Regions from separate parts of the Pseudoalteromonas galatheae genome, predicted to be linked through region 2. Evidence: predicted binding sites of a transcription regulator. Region 2 holds the regulator's gene; the other holds the start of a gene.
The links. Region 2 encodes LexA, which represses DNA repair genes until DNA is damaged. Its sites were predicted from a motif close to TACTGTATNNNNATACAGTA; they were not measured.
Positions count from the first base shown of each region.

Region 1 (12,705 bases), 1.0 Mb from region 2:
TTCTGTCGACTCTCCTAATACTTCCCTCCACTGCCTTTGCCACTTTTGTTGATTGCTCATATTTATTTGATACTTTTAGTACGTCGCTTAGTCAGAATAAATATCAGACTAAAATTTAGCAATGACGAAGACTTACCCTCCATTTGCATCTCAGAGGGTCTGGGCGCCTGTGTTCAAATTTTCTAACTCTGCTGATTGAATCGTTGTAGCAATGAGGTCTTCAAAAAGCGCTAATTGCCCAGCTGGAATTAACTGATTTTGTATATTCTTCCGTTTATCTGAGTCAAACAACCGCTCTGCCAACCAGCCGATTAGATACATTAGCGAGAGGCAGCCTCCAGCGGTGGCGATGTTACCGTTTATGACAAGGGGTAAGTCCTGAACATCTCCTCCCATACTTTGCAAAACACCCTTAGCATCTGGATTCGTCGTTAACGACTTACCTTTAAGCAAACCAAGCTCATGAAGGATGAAAGATCCCGCACAAATCGAGCCTATTAGCTGCCTATTTGGGTCAAGGTTCAGCGCGGACATAAACTCAGTGTCTTTCATAGCTGCAGGAATACCACGTTTGCCACTCGTGATCAGAACTGCATCTTGATTAATTACTTCTGAAATATGCCCGTCTGTTTTAACTCGCATGCCAAGGTGAGAACTATGCTCTGGCTTCGTTCCTAATACACTCACAACCCAACTGTCGGTTGTTCGACCAAGCAAGTCATACATCAAAAAGAAGTCTACGTCTGTGAAATCGTCAAACAGAGCAATGCCTACTTTATACATAATGTTTTTTCCTTCGCTGCTTTCATTAGTCGCAAACATATGTGTTATTTATTCTTTGCGGTAGTGGGTGTTGTTTATTCTATTTTTTATTCTTTTAATTTACCACTTGCGGCTGCCAAACTAACTCGATGATACGATTGATACTCAGAAGCTCTGTATTCGCATAGACCACCACCAAAGTTTCATCCCTGTTGGGGTGGTAATATATTCACGGCTAGGTGGATACTCCACAAGCCGGCTCACTTGGTGATACAACATCAATTGATTTAATCAAGTGATCTATTTTGATATTTTCGAACTTCTACTAACAACAAGAGTCGAAAAATCGTCGCAAAGATAGCGCACACTGCCGAAGTAAGGTTGCCCTAACGCAACCAGATAAAGCATAATAAAACAAAAAGGGTTTCTCGATAATGAAGATTTCATCTTTTCACCTCTCTAGGCAATCATGGGGATTGCTGGCACTGTCCGCTGCTATTTTCGAAGCTGTCGCACTGTATTTCCAATATGGTATGGGTTTAGAACCCTGTATTATGTGTATCTATCAGCGTTTTGCTATGTTGGGGCTGTTAGCGGCTGGTTTAATCGGTATGATTTCGCCTCGCTCCTTCGTGCTACGCAGTTTTGCCTTTGCTTCTTGGGGTGTAGGCAGTATTTGGGGCTATTTTATCGCCCGTGAACATATCAGTATGCAAACCACAACGGATCCATTTGCTTTTACCTGTGACTTTGTACCAAACTTTCCTGCGTTTATGCCGCTTCATGAATGGCTGCCAAGCTTTTTTGCTGCAACGGGTGACTGTGGCAATATAGACTGGTCTTTCGCAGGATTATCTATGCCAGGATGGATGGAAATTATCTTTGCATTTTATAGTATCGCATTTATTCTTTTCTTATTTTTCCACGTTACTAAAAGAAGCTGAGATTTCGTATTCATGCATTTTAGGTTAAGCCAAATTGAGCAGCTAAGAGAATTTAAATTACGTGACAAGCAGATTATCTTACGTCTTGCACTTAGCCGTCTCGACGCGAAAACAAAAGTCGTATTAAGAATAGTAAAGTTGCTATTACTCACACCATTTTTTGCCTCATTAGTCGTCTTTGAAGGCTGGCTGTTATTACCCGTCTTACTCGTAGCCGGATTAGTTTATCCACTACTAACTACACCGGTGGAAATACAGTTTGGCAAACCCAAATTGGCTCGAGCGATCGCTGAGTTTAACGCCTCGAATAAGCCCTAATTTTCAATCTACCTGTGTGCGAGCAGCTAAGCTCGCACACAATAACATCAACTAGACTCTAATCTTTCCCTCCAGCTTTGCCAATATGCCTTTCCCTATTCCTTTTACTTCGAGTAACTCAGCTGTGCTCTTAAAGCGTCCCATTTTTTTGCGATACTCAACAATGGCTTCAGCTTTACGAATACCAATCCCTGGTAAACTTGAAAGCGCTGAAGCATCTGCAGAATTAATATCAAGCGCAACACTTTGCTGCTGTGTTTGAGAGACTGATTTTGCTTGCTCCGCAGGTTTTGCGAGCACACTTGAACAGCTTAAACCTAACGCCAATAAAATAGAAAGTATGGTGGGTTTATTGAACATATATACACTCCTTGTGCGTAAAAAGTATCCGAAGCTTACTGCATTCACCTCGGTGAGTGATTGCAGTACGCTTTTTAAATAAAGATTGGAGTATCAACTTTGTCAAAAATTTTCATTCTTTCAAAAAAGAAAATTAATATTAACCTGTTGTTTTTAAAAAATTTTGTTAATTCTCTTTTGTTCACCTATACTTGAAAAATTTTCAAAATAGCTTGCTTAATCACTCAATTCAATTTACTGTATAAAAAAACAGTGACTAGGGGAATAACCATGGCCGTTATCATCAAATATGTTGTTGAAAGAAATGGAGTCGAGCGTATGACTTTCACATCTAAAAAAGAAGCTGATGCTTACGATAAGATGCTAGATGTAGCTGAGGCATTGGAAGATATGCTAGCAAAAGTTGACGTACCGCTGAGTGAACAACAAGTTGAATCCCTAGCGCTTGAAATTGCAAAACAAAAAGATGACTTTGTGTCTGTATTAAAAGGTGGAAAAGTAGCACCAAAGGCCAGTACCAAAAACAAATCTGCAGACGAAAAAGCGTCAGATTCAGAAAAAGTGACCAAAATTAAGCAAGCCTAAGTGATAATAGCTACTTATACCAATTGAATTAATTCTCTAATCAATTTGAAGGGTGAAATAGCATATTAGCTTCGTTAAAAATTTCTCATTTAGAACAACTAAATAGCAAGATTTTTGCCTTGCCTATATGGATATAGGTACCTTAGCGGCAGCAGGACGCGAGAGCGGTGCTACTAAAGCTATTTCCCCGCTTAAAGATAGATCATTTACTTAATACAACTGGTATTACTTCAGTAAGTGATGCTGGGTAAAAATAAAAAACCGCACATTTTGCGGTTTTTTATTTTGTTTTGTATAGCGCGGTATTACTTAATCACGCTTGCCACTGCGTCAGCAAAATAGTCAATATTGTCCTTGCTTACACCAGCTACGTTAACGCGACTAGAACCTACCATATAGATAGCATATTCAGTGCGCAGCCTGTCAATTTGCTCTTTATTAATACCTAAGAAAGAGAACATACCATGCTGACGGTCGATGAATGAGAAGTCTTGCTCAACACCTTTTGCAGCTAGGCTTTCTTTGATCAACGTACGTAGACCATTGATACGGCTACGCATTTCATCAAGTTCGTCATACCACATTTGTGTAAGTTCAGAACTACTTAATATGGTATTTACAATATCAGCACCGTGTGCTGGTGGCATTGAATAGATACTACGCACAACACTAAGTAATACTGAGTTTGAAACGTCTGCAGTTGCACTGTCTTTTGCAATGATTGAGCACGCACCGATACGCTCGCGATAAAGACCAAAGTTCTTAGAACAAGATGAACAGATGATCATTTCATCAACCGTATCCGCAACTGTTCTAAGGCCTTGTGCATCTTCTTCAAGGCTGGTACCAAAACCTTGGTATGCGATATCAATTAATGGCGTAAAACCTTGTTCTTTCGCAAGTTCAGCAACTACTTTCCATTGCTCTTGATTTAAGTCCATACCACTTGGGTTATGACAACATGCATGAAGTAGTACCACATCACCTTTAGATACTTGCTTCAGTGCATTGATCATCTCATCAAATAACAACCCTTTATTTTCGTAGTCATAGTAAGGATACTCTTTGACTGTTAGACCAGCAGCTTCAAATAGGCTGATATGGTTTGCCCAAGTTGGAGTAGTAACCCAAACAGTCGCATTGGTGTTGCAACGTTTAATAAATTCGGCAGCAACACGTAATGCTCCCGTGCCACCAGGTGCTTGCGCCGTGCGTACACGGTTTGCCAACAATGTACTATGCTCTCCAAGTAACAGTGTTTCCATCTTTTGACAGAAGTCTAAGTTACCAGCCAAACCAATATAAGATTTTGTCGTTTCGTTTTCTAAACGAAATGCTTCCGCTTTTTTAACCGCTCTAAGTACCGGCGTATTTCCCTGTTCATCCTTATAAACACCTACACCTAGGTCAATTTTATTTGGATTAGTGTCCTGCTTATAAGCGGCCATCAGGCCTAAAATAGGATCTGTTGGAAGTGGTTTTAGCTCTGAGAACATGGCTTATCTCTTTTATTTTAATTAATGCAAACTCGAGCGGCTGACGCTCGATTCCAGTAGACTTGATGGTAACATAGAGACTTGTATCTCAGTTACCATATTTATCTAGAATTTTATTCATTTTTGTAAACTTGTTAGCACCGCAAAGGCTTTAAGTTTACAGTCCCACTATTACTAGGGCCTATAGTTATTCAGGTAAATATTCAGGAATTCTCACACACGCAGCTGCAAGTAATGCTAAAATTTCTTCACTGAAAAATGACTCAGAGAACGCTTCTGCATCAATAATTCCAATACAGTTTTGATCATCATCGAATAATGGCATACAGGTTTCTGCTTTAACCTTAGGATCGCAAGTGTAGTACTCTCCTCCACTGGCGACATAATGAGGAATGTCATTAATCACCCGAGCTTTAGCACTCAAGACCGTCTGGATATTATTTGAGGTAGCGGCAAAGGCCTCCGTTATTGGAAATAGCGGTCTACTCGGCGCCCCAGAGTAAGCTAGTTTGAGGAGTTGTTTGCCTTCATTTGTCGCTCTTGCTTGATATATACCAAACCAGTCAACGCCTGTAACTTCAACTACCGCTGACACTATCGTTTGCAGTTTGGCAAGCGATTGTTCATTCACCGTGTTCTTTTCAACATAGTCACTCAATAAAAAAGGTGCCTCCTGAAGGTGACCAAACAAGCTACAAGCACCACCTTCACCGAGCTCAGGGATCTGATATGACCACACTGCAGGGCTTGAGTTTTGCTCAATATAAGCATCTAGTTTTTCTAATTGCAGCAAGAGCAATTCGCGGGGGATAGATAATCTACTCAATGAAATATAATCTGACATTTTAGCCATCTAAACATCTAAATTTAATGCAACTTTACCACGCTCTTTATACCTTGCCAATACTCAAAAACAGGTACATAAGGCAATACGAGTAGATAGTAAACCTAAAGCAAAAGTAAAAGTAAAATACGTTTGAGTGGAATTTAGATCGATTTAGAGGTAAGTGAATAAGTCATTTCTACTTCGTTCCCTGCGTTGTTGTAACTAACACTTTGCGCTATTTCGTTCAGCAAGCTAACCCCCCTACCATGACTATGCTCTTGTTTCGCTTTGTTGCGCTCACTTGATTCAAAACCATTACCTGAATCACAAATATTGAAATATAACTTTAACTCTTCAGGGCTATAACGCACTGAAATAATAATGAGCGCTTCTTTCAACTCTTTCAAAACACTCTCTCGCAGACTATAAAACTCAAAAAAGCCATCTTCTTTATTTTTAATTTCAGAATCTAGTCCCAGCACCCCGTGGTCTAAAGAGTTATTATAAGCCTCAGAAAGTAACAAGAATATATTGGAGCGATGTGCCGAAATACCGTCAACCTCACTAAGTAAATCCACCAGCTCAAGCACAGGATCTGTGCTTTTGATCTGCTTGGCATCTAAAGATAACGAAATATTAAACGGCAAGCTTGAGTAGTGGTGAGGCGCAGACGCTATTGACTCACTGGCAACACAATTAATAATCGCGATGCTTAAGTCATCTTGCTGTTCCGTATGACCAGAAAAGTCACGAACTTCTGAGATAATCTGCTCAGTGGAAATATGCTGTCTACTTGCTAATAAGCGCTTTAACCGTCGCTCGCCATACATTTCGCCTTGCTCAGACTCAGATTCGATAATGCCATCTGTCGCCATCACAAGGCGTTGATTTGGACTGACTTCAAAATGCAGCAAATTACGCTCAAATTCATTGATTTCTAATATGCCGAGCGCCATATGTTGGCTTTCGATGGTTTTAATAAGGCTGCCATTTTGATCAATCAAATATAAATCTGGCAAACCACCAAGCCAAGCAGAAATACTTTTACCTGAGCTACTCAATTCTATGATTGCAGCAGCACAAAACATGTGACCAGGCAATAGCTCATTAAGGGCGGCATTGAGCTCAACAGCGATATCACTTACCGCCATCCCTTTTTGCACCATAGTATAGAAAATGCGCGAAGCGGGAAGCGCGCCAACTGCAGCGGCTAAGCCATGGCCGGTAAAATCACCGAGTAAACAATAAAACCCTCCCATCGGGCTCTTAGCCATTAAAAACATATCGCCATTAAACATTGACGCGGGTGATAAATGATATTCGCAAATCTCAGGATATTCTGACTGTTGTGCAAGCGCGTTACTAAATATGTGCTCAACAATCTCGTGCTCCCGCTCTATCTGGTTATAGTGATATTCGAGCTGTCGGCGTTGCTCATTGCTTTGCTGACTGAGTCTGCGGGTTCTTGCGTGCGCTTTAATTTTGGCTGATAGGATAACTTTATCGAACGGTTTGTGAATGAAGTCATCGCCTCCTACAGCAAGGCATTTTTCAAAACTGCTTTGATCTTCAAGTGCGGTGATAAAGATAATAGGCAAATATACGTCGCCAGCATATTGCTTTATTTTGGGCGCAGCCTCAAAGCCATCCATAACAGGCATGATGACATCCAACAACACAATGTCAATGTCTTGAATTTCAAGAATCTTTAACGCATCACGACCATTGTTCGCACAAAAAACAGTATAAAACTGCTGCTCGAGCATTGCCTTAAGCAGCTTGCAATTTAAAACCTGATCATCGACTACCAAGATATTCATGAGGGTCTTATCTATCTAAAATTAGTCAATATCAAACTTCTTATCAAAACGAGAGATCTGGAGGATTTTCTTTAGTTGTGGGCGACAATTACTAATTTGAATGCTAGAAACAGAGCTTCCCAGCGTTTTTTTCATATTTAACAACATACCCAAAGCGGAGCTGTCCATATAATCGGTTTCACGCAGGTCTACAACAACCTTTTCGGTTTGATCATTTACTTCCGCATATGCCTGACGAAACGATTGTACTAAATTGAAGTCGAACTTGCCCCTAATTTGAATGGTCAGTGTTTTACCGTCAGCAGAAGCGTTTTTACTCAAGCTCATCATTAAGCTCCTAAATTATTTTAATTTGTTTCCCCTCACCAATTTAAATATAACGCTTAAAAATCATTTAGCAAAAAATAAAAAACATCTAATCTGCTTTTTGCTATGATCTCCGCAAAGAACCCGCAAGAGGACCAAAATCAATGTCAGAATCAAGACTTGTGTACTCCACAGATGTAGGCCGTATCGACACCAAAGAACCAAAACAAGAAGTTCAAGGGAAAGTTTTCAAAGACGGTGCCGTTCGTATTGAAAGACAAACTAAAGGGCGTAAAGGCAAAGGTGTTATGCTTGTTGTTGGCATCGATAGTGAACAGCATGATCTAAAAAAATTGGCAAAAACGCTTAAATCTAAAATGGGTCAAGGTGGCGCAGTTAAAGAAGGCGTAATTGAAATTCAAGGCGATGACCGAGAAAAACTTAAGCAACTATTAGAAGGTCAAGGCTTTAAAGTGAAAATCGCAGGCGGCTAATTTGTAGCCCCAACCTTTGGGGCTAGAAAACTACATAGCCGGGGCAAACCTCAAAATCTCGGCTTCACTCAACGGCGGACTGTAATAATAGCCTTGCACGATATAACAGTTATTTTTAGCCAAGAACGCCATTTGAGCCTCTGTCTCCACCCCTTCAGCAATAACCTGCAAATTTAATTTTTGCGCCATTGCAATGATCGCAGCAGTGATCTCCATATCATTCGGATCTTCAGGAATATCCTTTACAAAAGAGCGGTCAATTTTAAGTATGTCGACTGGGAAACGTTTAATATAACTCAAAGAAGAGTAGCCGGTACCAAAGTCGTCAATGGAGAGTGAAACGCCAAGTGCTTTAATATCTCTAAGCTGTATGATGGCCGCTTCCACATCTCCCATTAACATACTTTCTGTTAGTTCAAGGTGCAATAGAGTCGGCTCCATCCCTGTCCTGTGAATAATATCTGACAACGTACTGATCAGTTGCGCGTCTTTAAACTGCCTCGCAGAAAGATTGATGGATATATTGGCTGTCTTGCCTGCGGCTTTTAAACGGCGAGAGAAATGACAGGCTTCCTCTAACACCCATGCACCAAGCTCTACAATTAAGCCTGTCGCTTCAGCGATCGGAATAAACTTGCTTGGCGGAATGTTTCCCTCACTCGGGTGGAACCAACGAATAAGCGCCTCATAACCTAAGACCTCTCCACTTTCACTATTGACTTGTGGCTGATAGTACAGAGTAAATTGTTGCGCTTTGATTGCTATACGCAGCTCGTTTTCTATGTATAAGCGCTCGTTAGCAGCTTCATCTAAATCTTGGCTATAGAAATGGTAAGTGTTCCGTCCCTTTGCTTTGGCCTGATACATGGCCAAATCAGCATGTTTTAGCAGCTGCTCTTCTTCTTTACTGTCAAATGGAGCCATCGTGATACCAATACTCGCACTGACGATAACTTCGTTATTACCCAGTTTTATCGGCTCTGCCAATGTTTTTTGAATGATATTGGCAACCTCCATGGCGTTTTCTCGCTCATTGATGCCACTCAGTAATACCGCAAACTCATCCCCGCCCAATCTAGCAATGGTATCTTCTGCACGGAGCCGCTTTTTCAATCTCGTCGCGACTTCAAGTAATAAGCGGTCGCCAGCGTCATGCCCCAAGGTATCATTGATGCGTTTAAACTCGTCTAAGTCAAAGTAAAATAGAGCAAAGGCGTAATGACCACGTTCAGCAAGCGCCATAGATTTACGCAACTGCATCCTAAAAAACGTCCTGTTGGCAAGCCCGGTCAAGGTATCAAAGTAAGCCAACTCTTCCATTTTTCGCTGGCTTTCTTTTACAAACGAAATATCTTGTGCTGAGGCGACATAACTTGAAATTGCACCACCTTCTTCACGGATAGGTGACACACTCAAACTGACCCAAATAGGCGCTTCTTTATTACCCGCTAACATGGTATCACCACGCCAATAATTGCGGCTGCGTAAGTCAATATCGATATCATCAATGAGAATTGCCATGTCTTTTGAAATAATACTCAAAAGCGGAGAGCCAATAAAATGCTGCTCATCATAGCCGGTCATTTCCTGCATTTTTGGGTTGACGTACTCAATTTGAAAATGCTCATTGGTCAACACAACGCCTGTGCCGGAGAAAGCGACGGCTTTCGACAAGCGGTTTGCCGCCTTTTCAGCAATTTCTTTTTCTGTAATGCGTTGATTTAGACCATTTACAAGCTGCTTAATTTCCACACTCATGTCGTTAAATGAGGCATTTAACTGCCCAATTTCATCATCGGTATGTGGTAAAGTTGGTGTATCCCATTGCCCTCGACCAAATCCCTTTACCGCTTTAACGAGCGCATTAATGCGTTTGAGCACTAATTGGTATAAAACCTGATGCAGTAGTATTGCGACAAAAATGGCATACAGAATAAACAAACCAAAGAACTTTACTTTGAGCTCTTCAATGGCCGAGATAGCCGATGCCCGCTTCTTATAAATTCCAATATACCAATCTAATTTGGCAATATGGGTCACGTGCATAATATGCCAGTTATCTTTATATCTAAACTCATCTTGGATATTTGGCAGCTTAGTAATGAGTGCGGTTTGTACTATTTTACTCAAGTCTTCAGGTAATTTGCTGTGATCTAACAACTGCCCGGTCGCAGCTGTGGTTTTAAACAGACCAGGAGCCGCCAATAGTCGCCCCTGTTTATCAAAAACGATAAATCCTTGTTGGTGATCAGATTTAGGTAGTTTTTCGAGTAAAGTGGTCAGCTCTATGTCGCTACCCGTTAATCCAAGGTATTTGTCATGTAAGTATAAAGGCACCAAAATACTCACCACCCACTTGCTCCAAACCCTATCAAAATACACGCCCGACCAAACAGCTTCCCTTGTTGGGTTTTGTTCAGCATGTAAAACAGGCAAGTTATGAAGCTGATTATTTACCAGCCTTGGATCTTTCGCTAATAAAGCATTTGGAGGCGCAACACGAACAAAACCGTCACTTGTAGACAGGTAAAAATTAAAAAAATCCTGTAAAAGTGGAGGCGCAAGAATATTCCAGAGCAATTCTGATTCAGAAAACAACTTTTGCACTGACTGTAACTTTAAATCGCCGGTATACATAGCTGCAGAGAGGCCGTTTTTAGCCGTGCTCGCTAAATTTTCGCCACGCTTGTCGACGCGAGCTTGTGCGCCAGATAAATCATGAACGCCGTATAGTAGATGTTTGGAAACCACTGAGTTGGCTTGTTCGGCCAAGTTAGCTTTAAGATTAAGGTAATTTGAAAACTGATTGTTCACCTGCCCACTAAAACGCCTGAGTTCATCATACTCTTCATAGATTAACTGCTTTTCTTCAGATTTTAGCATCAATGCTGCTGCAAAAACGCCCGCGATCAGACACACAGCCGAAATCAGCATCGACAGCTTTACACTTAAAGAGCTTGCACCATATCTTGATGGGGGACGACGATTGCCCACAAGTTAACCTATTCTTCTATTTACAGTGGTGGTGTTGCCTGAATATACCAGAATATTTTTCGACTCGCCAATAAGTTACGTTTGATTAACCTACTTAAAGCACCGAGGAAGGTATGACCATCTACTAGACAGGTCTGTTTTTTTGCCCACTCATCCAAAGTAGTACTTGTTTTATCGTTTAGTTCTATGCTAATAATGTATTCAATTTCAAAGTAAGGTTTGAAAAAATGAATTTCATCACACGCAACACATATTTCTTTTTTGGCTTCTTTAGGTGAGGAGGCTTGACTGTTCGCGAGTGAAAAAGAATAGCTAAGCCTCCCAACTTCGGGAGGCTTTTTTTTGGCTAAATGGGAGTGAGGACCTATGACACAAAACACATTGGATGCCCTTAGACATGACATCAATGAGATAGATTCAGAGTTATTAATTCTACTGGCAAAACGACGCCGTATCAGTCACGGCGTGCTGGAGTATAAAATTGCCAACAATAAGCCAATCCGTGATGAAGCGCGTGAACAGGCACTGCTAGAGAAACTGATCCGTTATGGTAAATCTTTGGGTCTGGATGCATTTTATATAAATAGCGTTTTCCAAACTATTTTAGAAGACTCTGTACTAAACCAGCAAGCCATGCTGCAAAAGAACTTAAACCCCGATACCGTAGGTGATACTCATCGCGTTGCTTACCTTGGCGGGCAAGGGTCTTACAGCCAACTAGCATGCCATAAATATTTTAGCCGTCGTCCCGGAAAGCTTGTGGAAATGGGTTGCCAAAGCTTTGAGCAAATCACCGAGCAGGTAGAGAAAGGCCAAGCGGACTTTGGTATCTTACCTATTGAAAATACCAGCTCAGGCAGCATCAACGAAGTGTTCGATTTATTGCAACATGCGCAAGTATCCATTGTGGGCGAAGTAACGCATACCGTTGAGCATTGCCTCCTAGCTTTACCAGACACAGAATTACAAGCGATCGACAAAATTTATGCGCACCCTCAACCTTTTGCCCAGTGCAGCCGTTTTATTCAAGGCCTTGGGGATATTCAGCATGAAACTTGCGACTCGACCTCTAGTGCATTAAAGCAAGCAGCAGAGCACCCAAATAGTGCCGCGATTGGATCTGCACAGGCCGGTAAGAATATGGGCCTAGAAGTGGTGAAATCAGGCCTTGCGAATCAGACCGAAAACCATAGCCGTTTTATTGTAGTAGCAAGAAAAGCACTTCAAGTGTCCACTCAAATCCCAACTAAAACCAGTTTAATTATGGCTACCAAACAGCAAGTAGGCTCACTTGCCGACGCACTAATGGTATTTAAACAGCACAATATCAATATGGTTAAGTTGGAGTCACGCCCAGTACCTGGTAACCCTTGGGAAGAAGTCTTTTATGTAGATTTGCTTGCCAATATTGCAGACTCACAAGTCCAAGTGGCACTTGAAGAGTTAAAAGATCATACCCAGTTTGTACGCTTACTGGGCTGCTACCAGAGCGAGTCTTTGCAAGCCGTAGATGTATTATAATAGATCATACTAAGTCACTCTCATTGAGAAAAATAAAAAGCCAGAGCGCAAATTGCACTCTGGCTTTTTTTGGTTGAGATTTATTTAATTCAGGCTATTCGCCGCTAAGACCAAGGAGCTCAATTTCTGAGATCTGTACTAGGCCATCGTTATTCGCATTTTTGCTAATGTTTAGACGATAACTGCTATAGGCAAAAGCATTGGAGAAAGTAAATACTCTTCGTTGTAAGCGCTCATCCCAACTCTCACCTACCCAAACCGCGACTTCTGTCCACGTCT
Region 1 is NZ_PNCO02000001.1:2,398,353-2,411,057, forward strand. Features, by position in the region: gene CWC29_RS10550 (hypothetical protein) at 1-60, opposite strand, end outside; gene CWC29_RS10555 (DJ-1/PfpI family protein) at 151-783, opposite strand; gene dsbB (disulfide bond formation protein DsbB) at 1,197-1,706, shown strand; gene CWC29_RS10565 (hypothetical protein) at 1,719-2,024, shown strand; gene CWC29_RS10570 (ComEA family DNA-binding protein) at 2,076-2,384, opposite strand; gene CWC29_RS10575 (YebG family protein) at 2,655-2,969, shown strand; gene CWC29_RS10580 (amino acid aminotransferase) at 3,275-4,465, opposite strand; gene CWC29_RS10585 (GAF domain-containing protein) at 4,653-5,318, opposite strand; gene CWC29_RS10590 (fused response regulator/phosphatase) at 5,453-7,111, opposite strand; gene CWC29_RS10595 (STAS domain-containing protein) at 7,133-7,438, opposite strand; gene CWC29_RS10600 (SUI1 family translation initiation factor) at 7,582-7,911, shown strand; gene CWC29_RS10605 (bifunctional diguanylate cyclase/phosphodiesterase) at 7,942-10,905, opposite strand; gene CWC29_RS10610 (hypothetical protein) at 10,926-11,285, opposite strand; gene pheA (prephenate dehydratase) at 11,272-12,426, shown strand; gene CWC29_RS10620 (discoidin domain-containing protein) at 12,521-12,705, opposite strand, start outside.
Region 1: CWC29_RS10575 (YebG family protein) is a predicted target of LexA. The motif match lies at 2,620-2,639, and genes of this name have one in related genera.

Region 2 (12,705 bases):
GCTAAGTACGGTCGGACATCGTACGGTTAGTGTAATGGTAGAAGCAAGCTTAACTGCGAGACAGACACGTCGAGCAGGTACGAAAGTAGGTCATAGTGATCCGGTGGTTCTGAATGGAAGGGCCATCGCTCAACGGATAAAAGGTACTCCGGGGATAACAGGCTGATACCGCCCAAGAGTTCATATCGACGGCGGTGTTTGGCACCTCGATGTCGGCTCATCACATCCTGGGGCTGAAGTCGGTCCCAAGGGTATGGCTGTTCGCCATTTAAAGTGGTACGCGAGCTGGGTTTAGAACGTCGTGAGACAGTTCGGTCCCTATCTGCCGTGGGCGTTTGAGAATTGAGAGGGGCTGCTCCTAGTACGAGAGGACCGGAGTGGACGAACCGCTGGTGTTCGGGTTGTGATGCCAATTGCATTGCCCGGTAGCTACGTTCGGAACTGATAACCGCTGAAAGCATCTAAGCGGGAAGCAGGCCTCGAGATGAGTTCTCACTTTGACTTAGAGTCAACTGAAGGGCCGTTGAAGACTACAACGTTGATAGGCGAGATGTGGAAGTGCTGTGAGGCATTAAGCTAACTCGTACTAATTACCCGAGAGGCTTAACCATACAACGCCAAAGTGGTTTATAAGCGACAGAAGTTAATAGACTGAAGTAGACAGAAGAATTTAATAAGCTTTTTCCAGATTTATATTAATGAAGGATACTTCATTAATGAACAGAATTTCCTGATGACCATAGCGTTTTGGAACCACCTGACCCCATGCCGAACTCAGAAGTGAAACAAAACAGCGTCGATGATAGTGTGGGCTTCCCATGTGAAAGTAGAACATCGTCAGGGCCAAATAAAAGAAACCCGTTGCAGAAATGCGACGGGTTTTTTTGCATTTGAAGTAAAGTACTACCATGTAGTATCTCCCCTTCGCTTATCCATGCGCTCATTTCCCCGAACTGCGAAGCGTTGCTTCGGTTTCTTGTCACCCAAACTCAGAAGTGAAACAAAACAGCTCGAAGGCGAGCCCCGCGAAGGGTCGGCCCCGGTCAATGATAGTGTGGGCTTCCCATGTGAAAGTAGAACATCCTACTTCGTAGCGAGCCAAGGCCTTATTAAAGGTCGATTAACAGCATTCATCCATGATTCTAATCGACATTAGTACATCCATGTACGTCAAACCCGTTGCAGCAATGCGACGGGTTTTTTGCTATGTGGGGCATAGAGATTTGAGATATAAAACCTCGCGAGGTAAACTCGCTCCTACCACAGCATCAGCACTGAGCTGCGTGGTCGGAGGTGGTTTACCCGCCGAGCTGTTGGGCTCCCCAAACAAAAAGAATAAAACATCCTACTTCGTAGCGAGCTAGGACCTCATTGAAGGTCGATTAACAGTATTCATCCATGGCTCTAATCGACATTAGTACCTCCATGTACGTCAAACCCGTTGCAGCAATGCAGCGGTTTTTTTGCTATGTGGGATTTGAAAAGAACATATCACAAGCAATCAACACATCGCGAGGCAAGCTCACTCCTACAATAGCATCAGCACTGAGCAGCATTGTGGGAGCGCCGATAGCTTGTAATGAAAAGAACACAGAGTCAGTCTTTGCTTGTTTTCGCTTACGCTTAATAGCAATTAGTCTTAATACGTGCTCAATTAGCAGGAACAGATCTGACGCTAATAGTGTTAAAAATTTCTCATTTAGAACAAATAAATAGAAAAGTTTCGCCTTGCCTAAATGGATGTAGGTACCTCGTTGATAGTGGATACAGTAGTGGTGTTATCTACAAGGTTTTCTCGCCTCAAAAATGGAGCGTGTAATTATGCTAATTGGTATAAAATATGTTGAATAAAGAAACATTTGCGATTTTTTTTTGAGCTGTATATACTTACAGTAAATAAACCACTGTATGGAATACCAGTTAATGCGTCCTCTAACGAAACGACAAGAACAAATCTTTGAATTAATAAAAGTATTCATAAAAGATACTGGCATGCCTCCAACTCGTGCTGAAATAGCTGATGCTTTGGGTTTCAAGAGTGCAAACGCAGCAGAGGAGCACCTTAAAGCTCTTGCTAAAAAGGGAGTTATTGAAATGGTCCCAGGAGCAAGTCGTGGAATTAGACTTGTTGAGGATGAACCTGAGCAACTAGGCTTACCTATTATTGGCCGTGTTGCAGCTGGAGAGCCGATACTGGCAGAGCAACATGTTGAAAGCCACTTTAATGTGGATGCCAGTTTTTTTAAACCGAATGCTGATTACCTTTTGAGAGTTAATGGTATGAGCATGAAAGATATTGGGATTATGGATGGTGATCTACTAGCGGTCCATAGCACTCAAGTGGCTGAGAATGGCCAAGTGATAGTTGCTCGTGTAGAAGAGGACGTGACTGTTAAGCGCTTAGAAAAGAAAGGAAAGAAAGTTCTCTTGCATGCTGAGAATGAGGAATTTAAAGCGATCGAAGTGGATCTAGAGCATCAAAATTTCTCTATTGAAGGATTAGCCGTAGGTGTGATCAGAAGCGCCGACTGGATGTAGTTTATGAGGGCGAGCGTAGCGTTAAATATCAAGTTGCGCTCGCTTTAACTATATATAGTGAAAAAAGTAATAATTAACTTTTCTAACTGTGTGAAAGTAAGATAATTATCGTGACTTTTCCATATCTCAATATTTTTTAGTTTTCTGATCTTTATACACAATTTTTCATCACTCTTCGTTTTACTACCAGTAGCCCCATTTTTGATTCTAAATTCAGTCTTCTCAAAAATCTTGCATTTTGTTTATTTTTTGACTAATTGGTTAATAGTCGTGCAGTAAGTCTATGTACAAATAGGCAATATGACAGTCATCCAATAATAACAAAAGGCAACCATGAGTCGCCTTGAAGGAGACGTCAAATGAAAATTTGTCGATTAGTTGTAGCATTGATCGCAGTGCTAATCGCCATGCCCTCACTCGCTAACAGCGCTTACAATATGAGGCAAGGCGTTACAGACATTAGCCATCAAGTATACGAGCTTCATATGACCATATTTCTAATATGCTGCGTCATTGGGGTGATTGTGTTTGGGATTATGTTTTGGGCGCTTTTAAAACATAGAAAGTCAAAAGGCGTTGTTGCAGCGCAATTTCATGAAAGCACCAAAGTGGAGATACTTTGGACTGCTATTCCCTTCCTGATACTCATTGGCATGGCAATACCAGCTACAAAAACACTCATTGCTATGGAAGACACTAGCAAAGCTGATTTAACGATTAAAGTTACGGGGTCGCAGTGGAAATGGCACTATGAGTACATGGGACATGACGTCGAATTCTATTCTTTACTATCCACTCCGAAAGAAGAAATCAGTGATCTTAAGGAAAAAAATGAAAATTATCTGCTCGAAGTAGATAAACATCTGGTTATCCCTACTGATAGGAAAGTTCGTTTTTTGATGACATCTGATGACGTTATTCACTCTTGGTGGGTGCCTGATTTTGCTGTGAAGAAAGATGCCAATCCGGGCTTTATAAATGAAGCATGGACTAAGGTAAATGATGAGGGAATTTACAGAGGCCAGTGTGCTGAATTATGTGGAAAAGATCATGGCTTTATGCCCGTCGTCGTCGAGGCTGTGAGTCCTGATCAATTTGATAAATGGCTGGAGGGGGCTAAGGAAGAAAAAGCAAAAGCAGAAGCAGAGTCACAAGCAGTAGCCCAGCAAACTCTTACCAAAGAAGAGTTGATGGAGGTAGGTGAACAAGCTTACATGGCTTACTGTGCTGCTTGCCATCAACCTACAGGGCTTGGTCTACCGGGGGTCTTCCCTGCAATGAAAGGGAGTAAAGTTGTCACAGGAGATGTTAAAGAGCATATAGATATTTTGCTTTTAGGTCGGCCTGGGACTGCCATGCAATCTTTCGCAAAGCAATTAACGATCAAGCAGATCGCAGGGGTAATTACCTATAAAAGAAATAGCTGGGGTAACGACACTGGTGATGTTATTCAACCCAGCCAAATTCAGCGTGAGATAAATGCATTAGAGGAGAGTAAGTAATGAGTGCCATCGTAGAAGAACATTCACACCATACGGCTCCCAAAGGTATTAAGCGCTGGTTGTTTACAACAAATCATAAAGACATTGGAACATTGTATTTATTGTTTTCACTGACCATGTTTCTAATTGGTGGTGCCATGGCTATGGTGATTAGAGCTGAGCTTTTCCAGCCTGGTTTGCAGCTTGTAGATCCACATTTTTTTAATCAAATGACGACAGTTCACGGGCTAATAATGGTATTTGGAGCGGTGATGCCCGCGTTTACCGGCCTTGCTAACTGGATGATCCCAATGATGATAGGAGCTCCTGATATGGCGCTCCCGAGAATGAATAACTGGAGCTTTTGGATACTACCGTTCGCGTTTGCAATTTTACTGATGTCATTATTTTTGGAAGGTGGTGGGCCCGCTTTTGGTTGGACTTTTTATGCGCCTCTCTCTACAACGTACAGCAACGACAATACCGCATTTTTTGTGTTTTCTGTACATATAATGGGTATTAGTTCCATCATGGGCGCTATTAATGTGATTGTGACCATTGTTAACTTAAGAGCTCCGGGCATGACATGGATGAAGCTCCCCTTGTTTGTCTGGACTTGGTTGATAACCGCATTCCTTCTGATAGCAGTTATGCCAGTACTTGCTGGCGCTGTGACTATGGTGCTGACCGACAAGTTCTTTGGGACAAGTTTTTTTGATGCTGCAGGTGGTGGTGATCCAGTGATGTTCCAGCACATATTCTGGTTTTTCGGCCACCCTGAAGTATATATCATGATATTACCCGCCTTCGGCATAATTTCTACGATAGTACCTACATTTTCAAGAAAGAAACTGTTTGGCTACGCATCGATGGTTTATGCAACTGCATCGATCGCATTGTTGTCGTTTGTCGTTTGGGCTCACCACATGTTTACCACAGGTATGCCTTTAGCTGGTGAGTTGTTTTTTATGTATGCAACTATGCTCATCTCAGTACCCACTGGCGTTAAGGTTTTTAATTGGGTAGCTACGATGTGGCGAGGCGCAATTAGTTTTGAAGTACCCATGTTGTTTGCCATTGCATTTATTGTGCTTTTCACAATAGGTGGGTTTTCAGGGTTGATGTTAGCGATCACACCCGCGGATTTCCAATATCACGATACTTACTTTGTTGTCGCTCACTTCCATTATGTGTTAGTTACTGGGGCTGTGTTCTCAATAATGGCCGCAGCATATTATTGGTTACCAAAATGGACGGGGCATATGTTTGATATCAAATTGGCTAAATTTCACTTTTGGTTCTCCTTGATTAGTGTGAACGTATTGTTCTTCCCTATGCACTTTGTTGGTCTTGCTGGCATGCCTAGGCGGATCCCAGATTATGCTCTGCAGTTCGCTGATTTCAACGCGATTATTAGTGTTGGAGGGTTTGCTTTTGGTCTTTCTCAACTGCTGTTTGTTGCAGTGGTTTATAAATGTATAAAAGGCGGGGAACAGGCTCCTGGAAAAGTGTGGGATGGGGCTGAAGGGTTGGAGTGGCAAGTACCATCTCCAGCTCCTTATCATACCTTTTCAACGCCTCCGGAGATTAAGTAATGCAACATGGACGCCTGCTTAGGAAGCTTATTTTGTTGACGCTAGGCATGTTTGCTTTTGCCTTTGCACTGGTTCCTCTATACGACGTTTTTTGTGATGTCACTGGCCTCAATGGTAAACCATCCATGGAAGTCGCAAGGCAGAGCGAGTCAATAGCACAAAGTCGACAAGTAGATGTGAGCTTCACAACGCATAGTCAAAGTCAGGCGCCATTTAAGGTCGATGCCGTTGAACATTCGGTTAGTGTTCAACCTGGAAAGCTAACCGATGTGAAGTTTATTGCAAAAAATCTGAGTGATAACGAGCGTGTGTTGCAAGCGATCCCTTCAGTGTCCCCTGGGAAAGCTGCAAAGTATCTACACAAAATGGCCTGCTTTTGTTTTGATCAGCAACCGATGAAAGGCAAAGAAGAAGTTGAATTTGTCTTGAGATTCTATGTAGATACGGAGCTTCCCATTGATGTTGAGGAACTCACGCTTTCATATACGTTGTTTGATATTACAGAGCGAGTTAGCAAACAAGACAGTGATGGGGTGAGTATGCTAGCCGCTCAAGAGGAGTTCAAATATGAACCATGAACAAGAAAAATATTACGTACCTGAGCAAAGCCCATGGCCGATAGTCGGTGCTTTTGCGTTGTTTTTCATCGCTGTTGGGGCTGCACTTACCATTATTCAGCTAAACTCTTCTGGGAACAGTGGAGTAATGTTACTGCTTGTGGGTATTGCTGTGCTGGTATATATGCTGTTTGGTTGGTTCAGGAATGTGATCCAAGAATCTCAAACCGGATTATATTCTGCCCAAATGGATCGTTCGTTTAAGCAGGGAATGGGATGGTTTATCTTTTCTGAAGTTATGTTCTTTGCAGCTTTTTTTGGTGCGCTTTTTTATGCACGGATGATTGCTGTTCCGTGGTTAGGTGGTGCAAGCAACAATGCCAGTACAAATGAGGTTTTATGGCCTCAATTTGAGGCTGTTTGGCCATTGCTCACAACACCAGATGGAACTGTTACTCAAGCTATGGGTTGGCAGGGACTTCCACTTATCAATACTATCATTCTATTAGCATCATCAGTAACCCTTAGCTTTGCTCATGTAGCTTTGGAAAAGGAGCAAAGGGCGAAAGTAAAGGCGTTTTTGGGGCTAACTGTACTACTTGGAATTGCATTCTTAACGTTGCAAGTGGAAGAGTATATTCATGCCTACCAAGATCTTGGGTTAACTCTGCAGTCGGGAGTATACGGCAACACATTCTTTTTACTTACAGGATTTCATGGGGTTCATGTCACACTTGGCGCGATCATTCTGTTCGTTATATGGATCAGAGTGTTGAAGGGGCATTTTACCGCTAAGAACCATTTTGCTTTTCAGGCTGGGGCTTGGTATTGGCATTTTGTTGATGTGGTTTGGCTATGTCTATTTGTATTTGTTTATGTGTTGTAACACCGGGTGAAGAGTGTAGTTTTATAAGATCAAATTGAGCTGCAAGACAAATTATAAGTAGCACAGCTATTGAAGCATAAACTCTTTTTTGCAATAGCTTCGCCATTGACTCTTGTTGCTCTGACTTGAGCATGACCAGCATAGCTTTAAATAAATTAAAAAAAACGAGCAGTAGTAATACAACAATAATAATTTTAATCATAAGGGGTGTCCGATGGATTTAGGTGCACTTTTTAAAGGTAGATCAAAAACCCCCATATTGGCAGCGTTAATCGTTGTTCTCTTATGCGGTTCACTTTCTTATTGGCAATTGCAAAGAGCACAGCAAAAACATGTGCTGCAGCAAAAAATTGAGAGAAAAAAGGCGCAAGACGTAATTAACGGACCGCAAGCAACGCCCCTGCCGCTCACTCAAAGTATTAATGCTGAGGTTTCGATAACAGGGAGCTTTGTAGACGGTGCTGTTTGGTATTTAGATAACCAAGTTGTAAAAGGCCGGATTGGTTTTGATGTGATTGGTATTTTTAAAATTTCCAAAACTGATGAGCACTTGGCTGTTAACTTAGGCTTTGTGCCGCAACAGGCTAGTCGCGTACCTACCGCTTTTTCTCTTCCAACCGGTACAGTTTCTCTACCTGTTTATATCAAATCTAGTGAAAACAAGCGGTTCACACTAGCCAAGTCTGCAGTAGATGAGGCGACAAGACAACCTGTGATCCAGTACATTGATGTCAATTACTTATCTAAGGAGTCAGATAAACCTCTTTTACCTTTAATCGCCTATATGACTAAAAATAGGTTGGCTGGAACTGAGCCTCACTATCAGCCTGTAGTAATGTCACCGCAAAAACATGAAGCTTACGCTTTGCAGTGGTTACTCATTGCCTTGGCCGCGTTGGTTATTGGCTGGAAGCTTTCAAAAAAGGAGATTAAAAATGTCTAAAAGTGCAGCGTGGTTTATAGGGCTATTCGTACTCCCAGTGTTGTTGGCATTTATTGCTTTAAAAGTCGGCTGGATACCTGATGGTACCACTAATCATGGTGAATTTTTAAGTCAGGAGGTTCGTCAATCAGAGCTAGCGCTAGAGACCGAATGGAGTATTGTTTATCAGCGACCAAAGCAGTGCAATAAGCAATGCTCTTTACTACTCGACAGCTTACCTAATTTGTATTTAGCACTTGGGAAAAACCAGCAAAAAGTATCGCTTGTGGTATTACAAGATCAAAATGAAAAAAGTATTGAGTTCGCAACTTCTTTACCGATACACCTCAACCAGCTAGAAGATAATTATCTATATTTGGTTGATAATAAAGGGTTATTTGTACTTAAGTATGCACCGGTAGATAGTTTAGAAGCAATGCGAAATGTACAAAAAGGGCTTTTGAGTGATCTAAAGAAACTATTGAACTACTCTCGCTCTAGTTAGGAGGTAAATATGTCCAAGGTAAGAATAAAAGTCGCAGTATTTACCTGTTTTGTTGCAATAACAGTGGTGACACTTGGTGCTTTTACGCGTTTAAGTGATGCAGGACTTGGGTGTCCAGATTGGCCTGGGTGTTATGGCTTTCTAACGGTACCAAATGAGAGTCATGAATTATCGGCAGCCAAAGACAACTTTCCACATTTAGATGTGGAAGAAGAAAAAGCTTGGATTGAAATGATCCATCGCTATTTTGCCAGCTTTCTTGGGTTACTTATATTAGTACTTGCATGTGTGAAACTGTTTAGTAAGCGAGAAACGGAGGGTCCTAGTCGTCATTATTACTTGCTGTTATTGCTCGTGTTATTTCAAGGGGCACTCGGCATGTGGACCGTGACTATGAATTTACAGCCAGTCATCGTGATGGGTCATTTGCTAGGGGGGTTTAGTATTCTTGCATTGCTGGTGTTATTGGTTCTAAGGCTGAAATACAACACTATTACTGCTAGCGTAACTAAGCTTACCTATCGCTTATGTTATGTGGCTCTTGGTGTGTTGATTATCCAAATTGCGTTGGGTGGGTGGCTTGCCGCCAATTATGCTGCACCGCATTGTACTGGGTTGCCGCTCTGTGACAATCTGCAACTTTTTTCGTGGCAGAGTTTATTGACGCTTCCAGAAGCCTCAGCGACTTACGAGTTTGGAGTGCTACCGTTCGAATCTAGAGTATCTATTCACTTCATCCATAGGGTGTGGGCAGTCACTACTGTTTTAATGCTACTTGCAGCGTGCTGGCCGTTGCTCAAAGTTAGTCAGAATCAAATACTCAGACGCTCAGCGCTTGTCGTCTTAGCTTTAGTCTCTATACAAGTTTTGGTGGGGGCTGCAATAGTACATTTCCAGTTTCCTCTACTGTTGACACTATTCCATAATTTCATGGCGGCTATGGTGTTATTAGCAATGGTTAGATTGTGCTTTTTTATCAGTCTGGCGCAAAAAGTTGGGGGAAAGTATGTATCAATTAACTAATTTTCCAGAGCTCCAAAAAGCAACTACGCTATTCAAAGCTTATTTTGGCATGTGTAAGTTCAAAGTAGTATGTATGTTGGTGATCACTGCGTGGGTCGGGATGATGTTAGCACCACAAAGTGATAAAACATTATTGGCACAATTCATGAGCTTATTTGGCATTGGTTTACTCTCAAGTAGTGCAGCAGCTGTAAATCATATAGTAGATAGAGAAATAGATAAAAAGATGGCGCGAACACGAAACCGGCCGTTAGCGACAGACTCTGTTTCTGTATCATCAGCTCTAATTTTTGCGATAAGCTTGGCAGTTTCCGGTTATGCTCTTTTAACAATTTTCGCCAATCAACTGTGCGCGCTTCTCACCTTAGCTGCATTATTCGGTTATGCCGTGGTTTATACGTTATTATTAAAGCGCGCAACACCTCAAAACATAGTAATAGGAGGGCTAGCGGGAGCAATGCCCCCATTGTTAGGTTGGGTCAGTGAGACTGGCCAACTCGGTGCTGAGCCTTGGTTATTGGTAATGATCATTTTTGCGTGGACACCACCGCACTTTTGGGCATTGGCGATTGCCCGTAAAAGAGACTACGAAAAAGCCGGAGTTCCTATGTTACCAGTAACGCATGGAAATGAATTTACAAAACTCTGCGTGCTATTCTATACCATCATTTTGACTTTGGTTTGTTTGCTACCTTACTTAGTGGGAATGTCAGGCTGGATCTATTTGCTGGCCTCTGGTATAGCAAATGTTGCTTTCATCTACAAAGCCACCAAACTTATGAAAACAAATAGTATAGAGTATGCGATGAGCGTATTTTATTTCTCTATCTGGCATCTTTTGATAGTGTTCGTTGCACTTTTTGTGGATAAAGCATTTATATGAAAAAGTTACTCTTAATCGTCTCTATTTTTATACTGTTTGGTTGTGGACCTGCACCAGATGTATCAGAAAAAGTGGTTTGGTACCCTAAACCGAAAGCTGTCAAAACGTTTGAATTAAAGGATCAATACGGTGAGGTAGTTACTAACCAAGACTTTACAGATAAATGGAATTTACTATTTTTGGGTTACACCAGTTGCCCAGATGTTTGTCCTATGACGCTGTTGAAATTAACTCACGTATATCAATCAGTAGAAAACAAAGATAGCCTTCAAGTATGGTTTATTTCAGTCGATCCTGAAAGGGATACAGAGGAAAAGCGTTTAGCCTACATTAGGCACTTTGATCCTGATTTTAAAGCGGTATCTGCTGAGCACTCTGTCTTATTTCCATTTGTTAGAGATCTCGGTTTAATTTATGCGATAAATCAGGAACAGACGAAAGAATATTATGTTGATCATAGTGCATCTGTAGCATTAATTAATCCAAAAGGTCAGCTTGAGGCTATTTTTAAGCCAACACATGCAGCAGGAGCTGTACCTACAATTGATGATAAATTACTTCTAGCCGATCTAGAAAAGATCATCAATTAATTTTATAGCGGCACTATTCAAGCTCGGTGTCGCTCTACTATGTTATCTCTAACACGTTAATTATTTGCGGATTTTTAATCAATCTTTGTGGCATTTTTACCATCACGGTCTAAGCTAATTTTATTACTCATTTTTACAAGGATAGTCTTCAGCTCATGTTGAAACTTCCACCTGAAATGGCGATTAACCATGTGGAAAGCCTGTACCATCAGATTTTCCAAGACTCTATGGAAACATCAGACATCACGATTGATATCAGTGAAGTACAAAGAGCCGACACGGCATCTATACAACTGCTATGTGCCGTACAGAAGCACTTGCTCTCGTTAGAACATAAAATTGTATGGCATGGTGAAAGTGAGGCTTTAGCGCAGGCGGTAAATGAGTTGGGATTAACCCATTATCTATTCCATAGTATTGAAAATTAAGAGGTGAATATGAAAAAGATTTTAGCTGTGGATGATTCTGCGTCAATGCGCCAGATGGTTGGCTTTACTTTGAAAAAAGCAGGTTTTGAAGTCACAGAAGCAAAAGATGGGAGTGAAGCGCTGTCTATTGCCAAACAGCAAGGGTTTGATGCTGTGATCTCTGATGTAAATATGCCTGTGATGGATGGAATTACTCTTATTAAAGAGCTGCGCAGTCTACCCAACTATAAGTTCACTCCTTTGCTAATGCTGACAACTGAGTCTGGATTAGATAAAAAAACAGAAGGTAAAGCGGCGGGTGCAACGGGTTGGATAGTAAAGCCGTTCAACCCTGAACAACTACTAGCGGTATTGAAAAAAGTCATAAGATAGATACAGAGAGGCGTCGATATGAGTATTGATTTAAGCCAATTTTTTGATGTCTTTTTTGAAGAAAGCTTTGAAGGGCTAGACGTAATGGAAGCTGAGCTGTTGAATTTACAGCCAGGCCATGAAGACTCAGAAACAATCAATACTATTTTTCGCGCAGCACACAGTATCAAAGGTGGTAGCGGAACGTTTGGTTTTACTTCTGTCGCGAACTTCACGCATGTATTGGAAACCTTACTCGATCAAATCAGAGATGGTCGTCGGCAGTTAACCGCTGAACATGTCAATTTATTGCTCCAATCCGTTGATTGTTTGAGAGCCCTACTAACTGCCTTGCAAGCTGAAGAAACACCGGATCTTTCAAACGCGAATGATTTGAAAGTCAAATTCGAGGTAATTTTAGGTGGTGAAGAGAGTGCTAGCTCAGATACTGTAGATAACGCACCTCAAGGGCGAGAATCTCAAACTTATCAAGTTGATTTCAAACCGCTTCCCCACTTGTTTAAAACTGGTAATGAGCCACTTTACATGCTTAGTGAGCTATCAGAACTAGGTGATTTAGAAACTCACGCGTTTTGTGATGCGATACCTGAAATAGATGATTTCAATCCTGAGGATTGTTACTTAAGTTGGCGGTTATATCTGACAACTAGCCAACCTGAATCAGCGATAAAGGAAATATTTGAGTGGGTCGAAGATGACGCTGAAATCTCCGTCACTTTATGCGGTGGTTTATTTGAAGATGATGTGAGTGCCTCTGCAACGCCTGAGCCTGAGTTTGATAAGGAAAAAACTACGGGCAAAGAGACTCAAAATATTGATGTAACAAAAGCACCTTTAGCGGCAAAGGCTAAGCCAGAGACTAGTAAAAAATCTGCAGAATCGACTTCGATCCGTGTTGGAATTGATAAAGTTGACTCGCTTATCA
Region 2 is NZ_PNCO02000001.1:3,409,350-3,422,054, reverse strand. Features, by position in the region: rRNA gene CWC29_RS15250 (23S ribosomal RNA) at 1-611, shown strand, start outside; rRNA gene rrf (5S ribosomal RNA) at 730-843, shown strand; gene lexA (transcriptional repressor LexA) at 1,924-2,538, shown strand; gene coxB (cytochrome c oxidase subunit II) at 2,898-4,040, shown strand; gene ctaD (cytochrome c oxidase subunit I) at 4,040-5,614, shown strand; gene CWC29_RS15225 (cytochrome c oxidase assembly protein) at 5,614-6,192, shown strand; gene CWC29_RS15220 (cytochrome c oxidase subunit 3) at 6,182-7,057, shown strand; gene CWC29_RS15215 (DUF2909 family protein) at 6,963-7,259, opposite strand; gene CWC29_RS15210 (SURF1 family protein) at 7,272-8,000, shown strand; gene CWC29_RS15205 (transmembrane cytochrome oxidase associated protein) at 7,993-8,484, shown strand; gene CWC29_RS15200 (COX15/CtaA family protein) at 8,494-9,507, shown strand; gene cyoE (heme o synthase) at 9,491-10,390, shown strand; gene CWC29_RS15190 (SCO family protein) at 10,387-10,980, shown strand; gene CWC29_RS15185 (STAS domain-containing protein) at 11,136-11,408, shown strand; gene CWC29_RS15180 (response regulator) at 11,418-11,780, shown strand; gene CWC29_RS15175 (chemotaxis protein CheA) at 11,799-12,705, shown strand, end outside.